Regions from separate parts of the Duganella violaceipulchra genome, predicted to be linked through region 3. Evidence: riboswitches for the same ligand, from Rfam matches in the RefSeq annotation. Region 3 holds a riboswitch; each other region holds the start of a gene.
What was found. Region 3 has a riboswitch for cobalamin ahead of KVP70_RS08900 (MotA/TolQ/ExbB proton channel family protein). Riboswitches for the same ligand answer to the same signal wherever they lie in the genome.
Positions count from the first base shown of each region.

Region 1: another riboswitch for cobalamin. It lies ahead of KVP70_RS32265 (TonB-dependent receptor domain-containing protein); the one in region 3 lies ahead of KVP70_RS08900 (MotA/TolQ/ExbB proton channel family protein).
Region 2: another riboswitch for cobalamin. It lies ahead of KVP70_RS03675 (TonB-dependent receptor); the one in region 3 lies ahead of KVP70_RS08900 (MotA/TolQ/ExbB proton channel family protein).

Region 1 covers NZ_JAHTGR010000039.1:1,251-4,519, reverse strand. The annotation lists gene KVP70_RS32265 (TonB-dependent receptor domain-containing protein) at 1-1,423, opposite strand, end outside; cobalamin riboswitch at 1,556-1,777, opposite strand; gene KVP70_RS32260 (histidine phosphatase family protein) at 1,811-2,362, opposite strand; gene KVP70_RS32255 (adenosylcobinamide-GDP ribazoletransferase) at 2,367-3,149, opposite strand; gene cobT (nicotinate-nucleotide--dimethylbenzimidazole phosphoribosyltransferase) at 3,155-3,269, opposite strand, start outside.
Region 2 covers NZ_JAHTGR010000002.1:177,540-180,808, forward strand. The annotation lists gene KVP70_RS03675 (TonB-dependent receptor) at 1-1,379, opposite strand, end outside; cobalamin riboswitch at 1,461-1,635, opposite strand; gene KVP70_RS03680 (DODA-type extradiol aromatic ring-opening family dioxygenase) at 1,746-2,558, shown strand; gene ylqF (ribosome biogenesis GTPase YlqF) at 2,640-3,269, opposite strand, start outside.
Region 3 covers NZ_JAHTGR010000004.1:85,478-88,746, reverse strand. The annotation lists gene KVP70_RS08910 (heavy metal translocating P-type ATPase) at 1-713, shown strand, start outside; gene cueR (Cu(I)-responsive transcriptional regulator) at 710-1,096, shown strand; cobalamin riboswitch at 1,098-1,318, shown strand; gene KVP70_RS08900 (MotA/TolQ/ExbB proton channel family protein) at 1,497-2,093, shown strand; gene KVP70_RS08895 (DUF2149 domain-containing protein) at 2,095-2,430, shown strand; gene KVP70_RS08890 (cobaltochelatase subunit CobN) at 2,417-3,269, shown strand, end outside.

The sequences.
Region 1 (3,269 bases), on a different contig from region 3:
TCGCACCAGAGAACGGACATGGCGTGGTGTTCACCAGCAGGTCGGTCAAGCGGTTGCGGTAATAGCTGGCGTTCAGCGCTGTGGCGCCGCTGTCGTAGCGCAGGCCAATTTCGGCGTTCTTGCCCAGTTCCGGTTTGTTGGCTGGATTGCCGTAGGACGGGTAGTACAGTTCATTGTAGGTCGGTGCGCGGAAGCTGGTGCCGTAGCTGGCGGTGGCGCGCAGCGCTTGCGTAAAGTTGTAGCCGTAGCCTAGCGAGCCGGTATTCTTCGAGCCGTAGAGCGATTTATCGCGACGCACGCTGGCGTTGAACAGGTTGTCGCCGCGACGGGCGTTGTACGAGGCCGCGAGGGAGTTGGTGGTCCTTTGTGGCTTGTCCAATTTGAAGCCGTTGGTCACGACTTCTTCCTTGCGATGGTCGTACAGCAGTTGCAGTACGTCGGCGCCGATCTGCACATCATTCTGCCAGGTGAAGGTGGTTTGCTTGGTATTGATCTGCGAGTAGTTCGATGCCAGGGGGCCGCTGTAGTTGGCGCCGTCGTCCTTGGTCTGCGAATACTGGACCAGGCTTTGCCAGATCGGCAGGATCTGGTTTTTGCTGTAGATGGCGGCGTTTTCGAGCTTTGCCGCCGAGCGCGTATCGTAGGACGAGGAACCGCTGTCATACTGGGACTTCAGTTTGCTCCGCAGGAGCAGCGTACCGATTTCATGGCCTTCGGCCAGGCGCAGGCTGAATTGACCTGCTGCGTTTTCGCGGTCGTAGCCATCTTTGTCGGCGTTGTAGGAGAAGTTGCCAGGACGGGTGGACGAGAAGCCATCCGATTTTTCCTTGCCGGCGCTGATCGCATAGCTGATGCTGTGTTCACCGCCGGTGGCACCGGAGAGCGATACATCGCCTTCGCGGGTGTTGTCGGTGCCGTAGCCGGCGAAGGCGGTGAACGCCGGCGCGCCCTTGCCCTTCTTGGTGAAGATCTGGATCACGCCGCCGATGGCGTCGGCGCCGTACAGGGAGCTCAGTGGGCCGTAGACGATTTCGATATGATCGATGGCGGTGAGCGGAATGGCGCTCCAGTTGGCGGCGCCGGTGGTCGACGAGCCGATACGCACGCCGTCGACCAGCACGAGGTTCTGGTTGCTGTTGGCGCCGCGGATAAACACGGTGGCGTTGGTGCCGGAGCCGCCGGTGCGGGCGATCTCGATGCCGCGCTGGCGCTGCAGCAGGTCGACGATGGAGCCGGCGCCGGATTCGGCGATCTGTTCGGCGCTGATGGTGATGCTGTCGCTGATCACGTCGGCCAGGGCCTGCGGGCTGCGGGTGGCGGTGACCAGCACGGTGCCGGCGGTTGGTTCTGCGTGTGCATAGGAGGCGGCCATTGCCAGCGCCAGCGACGTCAGGGCCGCAGGGCAGGAGATACGAAGGATCATGATGTAGTTTTTCTGTTAATAGCAACCGGCCGACGTCCCCGTGGGCCAGATTGAACAGAAGCGGAGAATTGAGAGATGCGTGCTGCGTAGCCGTTGTTGTCGGCTCCATCCGTTCGCGCACATCCCGTTCGCTCGCTTCCACCTGATTTGGCCGGTATCCGGGCTGGCAAGTTAGACCACCTCACCTTCCCATGCGGAGCACAGTGGTTTGTCAGAGGAGGTTTGTCGCGCATCAGCTGCGACACTTGCTTACCGTTGCGGGGGCAGCACACGTGCACTCATACAGAGCTTCATGTTTCCCGTTTAACTGCGCATCTGGACAGACGCGCGGGCACCAAAACCCGGTCATTATACGGGTTTGTGCGGCGGCGGTCATGGGGCGGCGGTTTAGTTTTGCAGCACCAGCGTGGCGCCGTAGGCGATTTGATGCGGATGGCGAGCGGCTTGCAGCGCCATTTCGGCAGGGGGCAGGCCGGCATGGCAGGCCGACAGCAGACGCATTGCGCCGGCGTGACAGATGACGACGGCGTCGCGCTGCTGGCGCTGGAGGTCGGCGTAAAAGGCGGCGATGCGGCTGGCCATTTGCAGCACGCTTTCTCCGCCGCCCGGGTGGTAGTTGACCAGGTCCGCGGCCCAAGCATCGATGTCGGCGCGCGCGATATCGTCCCAGGGACGCAGTTCCCAGTCACCGAAATCGATCTCCGCGATGCGGGCGTCCAGCAGCGGTGCGGGGGAGCGCAGCGGCGCCGCCAGTTGCGCCGCCAATGTGGCGCAGCGTTGTAGCGGGCTGCTATAGAGAGGCAGGCCTTGGGGCAGTGTGGTCGACAAGGCGGCCAGCGTTTGCGCCAGCTGCACGGGCGCCACGGCGAGATCGCTGCGGCCATAGCAGATGCCGGGTGCGATCAGCGGTTGCGGATGGCGGACCAATATCAGCTGCACAGTGTTACCAGGGCAGGGCGCCGTGGCGCATGCTGGCCAATACGCACAAGTAGAACGCCACCTCGCTAAGCTGCTGCACCGCACCGAGGCAGTCGCCGGTATAGCCGGCAATGCGACGGACGAATTTGTGGGCCAGCCAGGCGGTGGCGATGGCGGCGGCGAGGATGCCCGCAGCCAGCGCGGGCCACGTCAGCCACCCGCAGGAGATCATCGCCAGCGCGGGAATGGCTGCGGTGGCGACGGCAAGTGCGAATTCGGCGGTGCTCATCTTTTGCGCCAGTGGCTTGGCCTTGCCTTCGGCGCGCGCGTAGTCGAGACGCCAGATCAGCGAGGTGGCCATTAATCTCGACAGCGGATGGGCGACGAAGAGCGCCGCAATCGCTTGCAACGGCGGGAGCATCGATAGCGCCGCGCACTTGGTGGCCAGCAGGCAGATGATGCCAATGGCGCCGTAAGCGCCGATGCGTGAGTCCTTCATGATGTCCAGTACGCGTTCGGGCGTCATGCCGCCGCCGAAGCCGTCGCACATGTCGGCAAAGCCGTCTTCATGGAAGGCGCCGGTGGCGTAGATGCCGGCGGACGTCGACAGCAGCACTGCGACCGGAGCGGGGAGGAACACTGCGGCCAGCGCGTAGACGCCGGCCGTGATGGCCGCGACCACCACGCCGACCATTGGAAAATAACGTGACGCCTGGTTCAGCCACGCAGGATCGAAACCCACCCAGGCGGGAATCGGCAGGCGGGTGAAGAACTGGAGCGCGGTGAAGAACAAACGTAGTTGATGCACGGCGCTTACTCGGACTTTTCGCTGACATGGGCCGACTCGAACGTGGCCATCTGGTTCAGGAAGTTGACCGACGCGTGCAGCAGCGGCAGCGCCAGCGCGCAGCCGGTGCCTTCGCCCAAA
Region 2 (3,269 bases), on a different contig from region 3:
ACCTTGTTGGTGTCGACGGTGTAGCCGTTTTCGTCCGAGTTGGCGACGCGGTAGCTCTGGCCGGCCTTGCCGTAGACGGTCAGCTTGGCGACCGGCATGTAGCTCGCCTGCAGTTCCCATGCCTTCAGGCCTTGCGCCAATTTGTAGGTGTTGACGCCGAAGGTGTTCAGCGGATCGCTGAAGTCCTTGTTGAAGATTTCGCGGCGCACGCCGGCCGATACGCGGCCTTCATGGGCGGCATCGAAACGCAGCTCATCGCGAACATACAGCGCTTTCGAGTGCTGGGTGGCGTCGCCCGCCGAATAGTGGCCGCTGTCGGTACTGACGCGATTCCATACAGTCCAGTCGAAGCCGGCCACCATCTCGTTCAGCAGGCCGCCGATCTCGCCCAGGCGGCGCACGCGCGGCGAGAACTGGGTTTGCTTGCTATCGAGGGTGTAGGTCGATGGACCGGAGGTGCCGACGTAAGTCGATACCGCCTTCTTCTTGCGGTACGACAGATCTGCCGCCAGTTCATAGCCGCCGATGCGGCGCTGGCCGAAGGCGGTGAGGCGGTCGCTATCGAGATTGCCGTAGTTGTCGGGGGTCTTGGCCTGGCGCGGATTGGCCTTGTACATGGCCTCGGTCAGATCACCGGGGAGGCGCATGTCCTGGCGCGCGCCTTCGTAGCGGAAGCCCGCGCGGCCGGCGTTGTCGAACCATTGCGCGCCGCCGCTGAAGTGGGTCTGCTTGAATTCGTTGTTGTCGCGGTAGTTGTCGGTGCGCTGGGTACCCAGCGTGGCGTCGGCGGCGAAGCCGTCCCAGGCCTGGAAGCCGGACACGCGCGCCTCGCCGGCGCGGAACTGGCCGCCCTCGACGAACACGCTGCCACGGCGGGTATTCTTGACCGGGCGCTTGGTGACGATGTTGATCACGCCGCCGGTGGCGCCGTCGCCGTACAACACGCTGGCGCCGCCGCGCGTGATTTCGATGTGGTCCACGGTGTCGATCGGAATGGTCGACAGGATGGCGTTGCTCAGTTCATTTTCCGACAGGCGCACGCCATCGAGCACGATCACCATGTTCTGGCTGCTGTTGCTGCCGAAGCCGCGCAGGTCCAGGCTGAAGTCCGGGCTGCCGTCCAGGCTTTGGCGGCCGTACACGCCGCCGACCTTGCGGATGGCGGTGTTGACGTCGTTGGCGCCGGCGCGCTGGATGTCTTCCGCCGTGATGACGACGGCGCCGATCGGCGTCAGCGCGGCGTTGGCGTCGAAGCGCGAGCCGGTGATGACGACCGGTGCCAGCACCTCGGAGATCTGGGCGGCGGCGGGAACGGCGGCGGCAAAGCACAGGGAGACGGCGGCGGCCAGCAGGCGCGGTTGGAAGGCGGAGGATTGCATGTCAGGTCATTTTCAAAAGAGACATCCGCCCGCGTCCCCGCAGGCTGGAAGTGTACGGAAGCCGCGCGGACGTTGTCGCTGCGCGCTTCCCCCAGTCTGGCCGATATCCGGGCTGGCAAGGCTGAACGTCGCCTCGCGTTACCGTTGCGGGGGCAGCACACCTTGGCCGTCGCGCCGTGGGCGCGGGCGGCCTTGTGTTTCCCGTTTAACCGCCCATGTGAGCACATGGGCAAGCACCAGAACCCCGGCATTATACGCGGGCGCCCCGGATCATTAACATTTTAGATAGGACCTATCTATATTTCGTGCATTGATCGCAACGGCGACGGTGCTTATAGTGGGGTGATACTCAAACCGGAGCTTTTCATGCATGCATTGCCCAGCTATTTCCTCTCCCACGGCGGCGGTCCGTGGCCGTTCATGATGGACCAGGTGGGCCATCTGTACGGCCAGCTGGACGCCGCGCTGCGCGATATTCCGCGCCAGCTCGGCGTGACGCCGAAGGCGGTGCTGGTGATTACCGCGCATTGGGAGGAGCGCGATTTCACGCTGTCGTCGTCGGCCCGGCCGACTATGATCTACGACTACGGCGGCTTCCCGCCGCACACCTACGAGGTGCGGTACAACGCGCCGGGTTCGCCGGAGCTGGCGGCGCAGGTCCAGCTGCTGCTCGAAGCGGGCGGCCATCCGGCGCGGCTGGATGCGCAGCGCGGCTTCGACCACGGCACCTTCAGCGCCCTGTATCCGATCTATCCGGATGCGCAGGTGCCGATCGTGCAGCTGTCGCTCAAGCGCGGCCTCGATCCCTTGACGCATCTGGAAGTGGGCCGCTTGCTGGCGCCCTTGCGCGAGCAGGGAGTGCTGATCGTCGGCAGCGGGCTCAGTTACCACAACCTGCGCGCCTTCAACGCGCAGGGCGCGGCGGCCTCGCACGCGTTTGACGGCTGGCTGCGCGCGACCATGGCGCTGCCGCCGCGGGAGCGCACGGCGCGCCTATTGGAATGGGAACAGGCGCCGGCCGCGCGCATGGCGCATCCGCGCGAGGAACATCTGCTGCCGCTGATGGTGGCGCTGGGCGCGGCGGAGAACGAGCCGGCGGCCGTGCCCTACCACGAGGATGCGTTCATGGGATCGCTGGCGGTCTCCAGCTTCCGCTTCGGGCGGGCGGCTGTGGCTTAGCCGCGGCGCCACCCCGCAATGCGGACGCAGGGTCGGACCCCGTGCGGGGTCCGACCCTTGCCCGGCTCTGCGGGTTGGGTACTAGGTGCCGCGCTTGCCGTTGGCGTAGGCTTCGGCCTTGGCGGCGGCGATGGCGGCTTTCTCGGCGTTCTTGACGGCCATCTCGGCGTCGTGCACCTCCAGCCGGCCCTTGCGGCTGGCCGGCGTCTCCAGCGAGATGCGCCCCAGGATGCCGCTGCGGTAGTCGCCCAGGAAGGTGTGCGAGGCTTTCTCGAAATCGAGGTCGCCACCCTTCTGGCGGAAGCCGCGCTTGGCCGCCACGCCCTCCACCACCGCGATGCCGTCGAAGCTCTCGATATCCTTGAAGCCGTAGCGCGCCACCAGCAGTTGCGGGTAGTACTTGAGCATCTCGTCGGCCAGGAACACCGCCACTTCCTCTTCGATCAGCGCGTTCGAGCCGATCGCGTGGCTGGCCGCCAGCATCAAGCCGTCGCTCGGCAACGCGATCTTCGGCCACAACATGCCCGGCGTGTCGACCAGGATGGTGTTCTTGTCCAGGTAAAGCTTCTGCTGCTGCTTGGTCACGGCCGGCTCGTCGCCGACCTTGGCCACTTTGCGCTTGAGCAGCGCGTTCATCAGGGTCGACTTGCCGACGTTGGGGATGCCCATGATCATGATGCGCAGCGGCTTGGTCGGCACGCCGCGGTGCGG
Region 3 (3,269 bases):
TACTGGGCAGCACGCGGCTGATGCAGGAGGAGGGCGTGGCGCTCGATGTGCTGAGCGTCCGCGCCACGGAACTGGAGCGGCAAGGCTTGACGATATCCTGGCTGGCCGCTTCCAACGCGCCGCAGCCCGCGCAGCTACTGGGCCTGCTGGCCTTCGGCGACCGCGTCAAACCGCAAGCCCGCGCCGCGCTCGAAGCGCTGCATGCGATGCACATCCAGACCATCCTGCTCACCGGCGACAACCAGGGCAGCGCCGACGCCGTCGGCAAAGAACTGGGCATAGGCCGCATCATCGCCAACATGCTCCCCGCCGACAAGGCGGCCACGGTGGCCGGCCTGAAGACCGTCGGCGCCTGCATCGCCATGGTCGGTGACGGCATCAACGACGCCCCCGCGCTGGCCGCCGCCGATGTCGGCATCGCCATGTCGAGTGGCACCGACGTCGCCATGCACGCCGCCGGCATCACGCTGATGCGCGGCGATCCGGCGCTGGTGGCGGCAGCGATTTCGATCTCGCGCCGCAGCTACAGCAAGATACGCCAGAACCTGTTCTGGGCCTTCATCTACAACCTGGTCGGCATACCGCTGGCCGCCTTCGGCCTGCTCAACCCCATGGTTGCCGGCGCCGCGATGGCGCTCAGCTCCGTCAGCGTGATCAGCAACGCCTTGCTGCTGCGCCGCTGGAAGCCGGACCATCAGAAAGGACAAGCATGAACATCGGACAAGCGGCAGCGGCCAGCGGCGTCACGGCCAAGATGATCCGCTACTACGAAAGCATCGCCCTGATCCCGCCGGGCAAGCGCAGCGAGGCCGGCTACCGCATCTACGGCGACAACGACCTGCACGCGCTGCGCTTCGTCAAGCGCGGACGCTCGCTGGGTTTTTCGCTGGAGCAGATCCGCGAGCTGCTGTCGCTGTGGCAGAACAAGGAGCGCGCCAGCGCCGACGTCAAGACCATCGCCATGGGCCACGTGGCGGAACTGAACCAGCGCATCGCCGAGCTGACCGAAATGCGCGACACCCTGCAAACGCTGGCCCACTGCTGCCACGGCGACCATCGCCCCGACTGTCCCATTCTCCAATCGCTGGCCAACTAAAGTATAATCGCCCGGTTTTGGTGCCCGCGCGTCTGTCCAGACGCGCAGTTAAACGGGAAACATGGAGCTGGCCACGCCAGCCAACATGTGCTGCCCCCGCAACGGTAAACAAGCGTCGTCGTTGACGACAAATCCGCCTCTTCAAACCACTGTGCAGTCGCATGGGAAGGTCAGGCGGTGTCGCTTGCCAGCCCGGATACCGGCCAGGACAGGTGGAAATGCCCAGGCATTTCTGTTCAATCCGCTCACGGGGAAGTGAGCGGCTTGCATCTGTTGCGATCTACATCTATGCATCGATTTTGTGCGCCACGGCCTTGCCGACTGGCGGCCGTGCCCTGCGCACGCGCCGTTCGCGCACGCCTGCGCCCCGATTTTTCTTCTCTGCCCACAGGACCCGCCCATGTTTAACCTGCCCGCCGACGCGGCCGTGCACTCCATCGAGACACTGCTGTATTCCATTTCCACCATCCTCTACCTGCCGGTGCTGCTGGGGATCGCAGCGCTGGTGCTGCATATGCTGGTGTGCTTCGGCACCTTCGGCGCCGAATGGCTGGAGCGCCGCCGCGGCGTGCGCGTGCTGGTCGCCACCGCCAAACAGGAAATGGCCGCCGTACTGACCGCGCAGGAAGGCGAGCCTGGACTGGACGCCCGCCTCGAACGGTTGGTGCAGCGCGCCGACGTCAATGGCGTGCGCCGCCTGGACGGCGTGCGCTTCGTGGTGCGCGTCGGCCCGGCGCTGGGGCTGATGGGCACCCTGATCCCGATGGGCATCTCGCTGGCCGGTCTGGCGCAGGGCAACCTGCCGAAGATGGCCGAATCGATGACCACCGCCTTCACCGCCACCGTGGTCGGCCTGGCCTGCAGCGTCAGCGCCTATGTACTGAGCCTGGTGCGCGAGCACTGGCTGCGCAGCGACCTGACCGAGATCGCCTACGCGGCCGAATCCCACCTCGCGGCGCAAGACCACAAGCCGCACCTGGTGCGCGCGGGAGCCTGAGATGCGCTATATGAACCGCCACCGCTACAGCCGCATCGGCGAGCATAACGAGGACCCGCTGGCCGGCGTCGCCAACCTGTTCGACGCCAGCATCGTCTTCATCGTCGCCATGATGCTGGCGCTGTTCTCGGCCTGGAACATGATGGACCTGCTGGACCCGAACTCCGAAGTCACCATCGCCAAGAAAAGCGCCGACGGCCATGTCGAGGTGCTGACCAAGAAGGGCGCCGAAATCAAGGTGAGCAAAGTGAGCGACAAGCCGCTGTCGGGCTCCGGCAAACGCCTGGGCACCGCGTATCAACTGCCGGACGGGAAGGTCGTGTATGTACCTGAATAAAAAATTGTGGGCGCTGCTACTGTTGCTGGCGTCCCTGTGCATCGGTGGTTATGTGCACTCGGCGCAGGCGCCGCGCACCTTGGCGCTGATGCTGGGCGATATCGAATCGCGCCCGGCGGTGCTGGCGGTGCGCGGCCTGCAGGCCGAGTTGAAAGAGCTGAACGTCGCTGTGCGCATCATTCCGGCCAACGGCATGACGCCGGCCGACCGCGCGGCCCTGACCAGCGCCGATGTTGCGATCGTCAACACCAAGGGCCGCCAGGCCATGGTGGCCCTGGGCGCCGAACTGCAGGCCTTGCAGAAGGCGCGACGGCCGGTGTTCGCGGTCGGCGGCGCCATCGACGACAGCTTGCGCGAGCAGGGTGTGCGCGACGATAAGACCATACAGTCCTACCACAGCGAAGGCGGCGTGGAGAACATGGGCAACCTGCTGCGCTACATCCTGCGCAACCACTTCGGTTCCAGGCTGTCCGTCGCGCCGGTGCATGCGATGCCGGAAGTGGGCCTGTACGACGTGGCGGCCAACCGCACCTCCGGCAGCTACGAGCAGTACCTGCAAGGCTACGCCAGCTACAAGCCCGGCGCGCCATGGATCGCCGTGCCGTTCTACCGCGCCAGCCTGGTGGCTGGACAAACGCTGCCGCTGGCGGCCATCGTCGCGCGGCTGGAGGCGAGCGGCTACAACGTGCTGCCGGTGTTCGGCTATCCGTACGACGTGCCGCTGCGCTTCCTGCTGGACGAAAACGGCAAGCGCCGCGTCGAGCTGATTGTCGCATTGGGCATGAAGGTGGGCGGCACCGCCAACACCGGCGCGCTGCTGGACAAGATCGGCGTCCCGG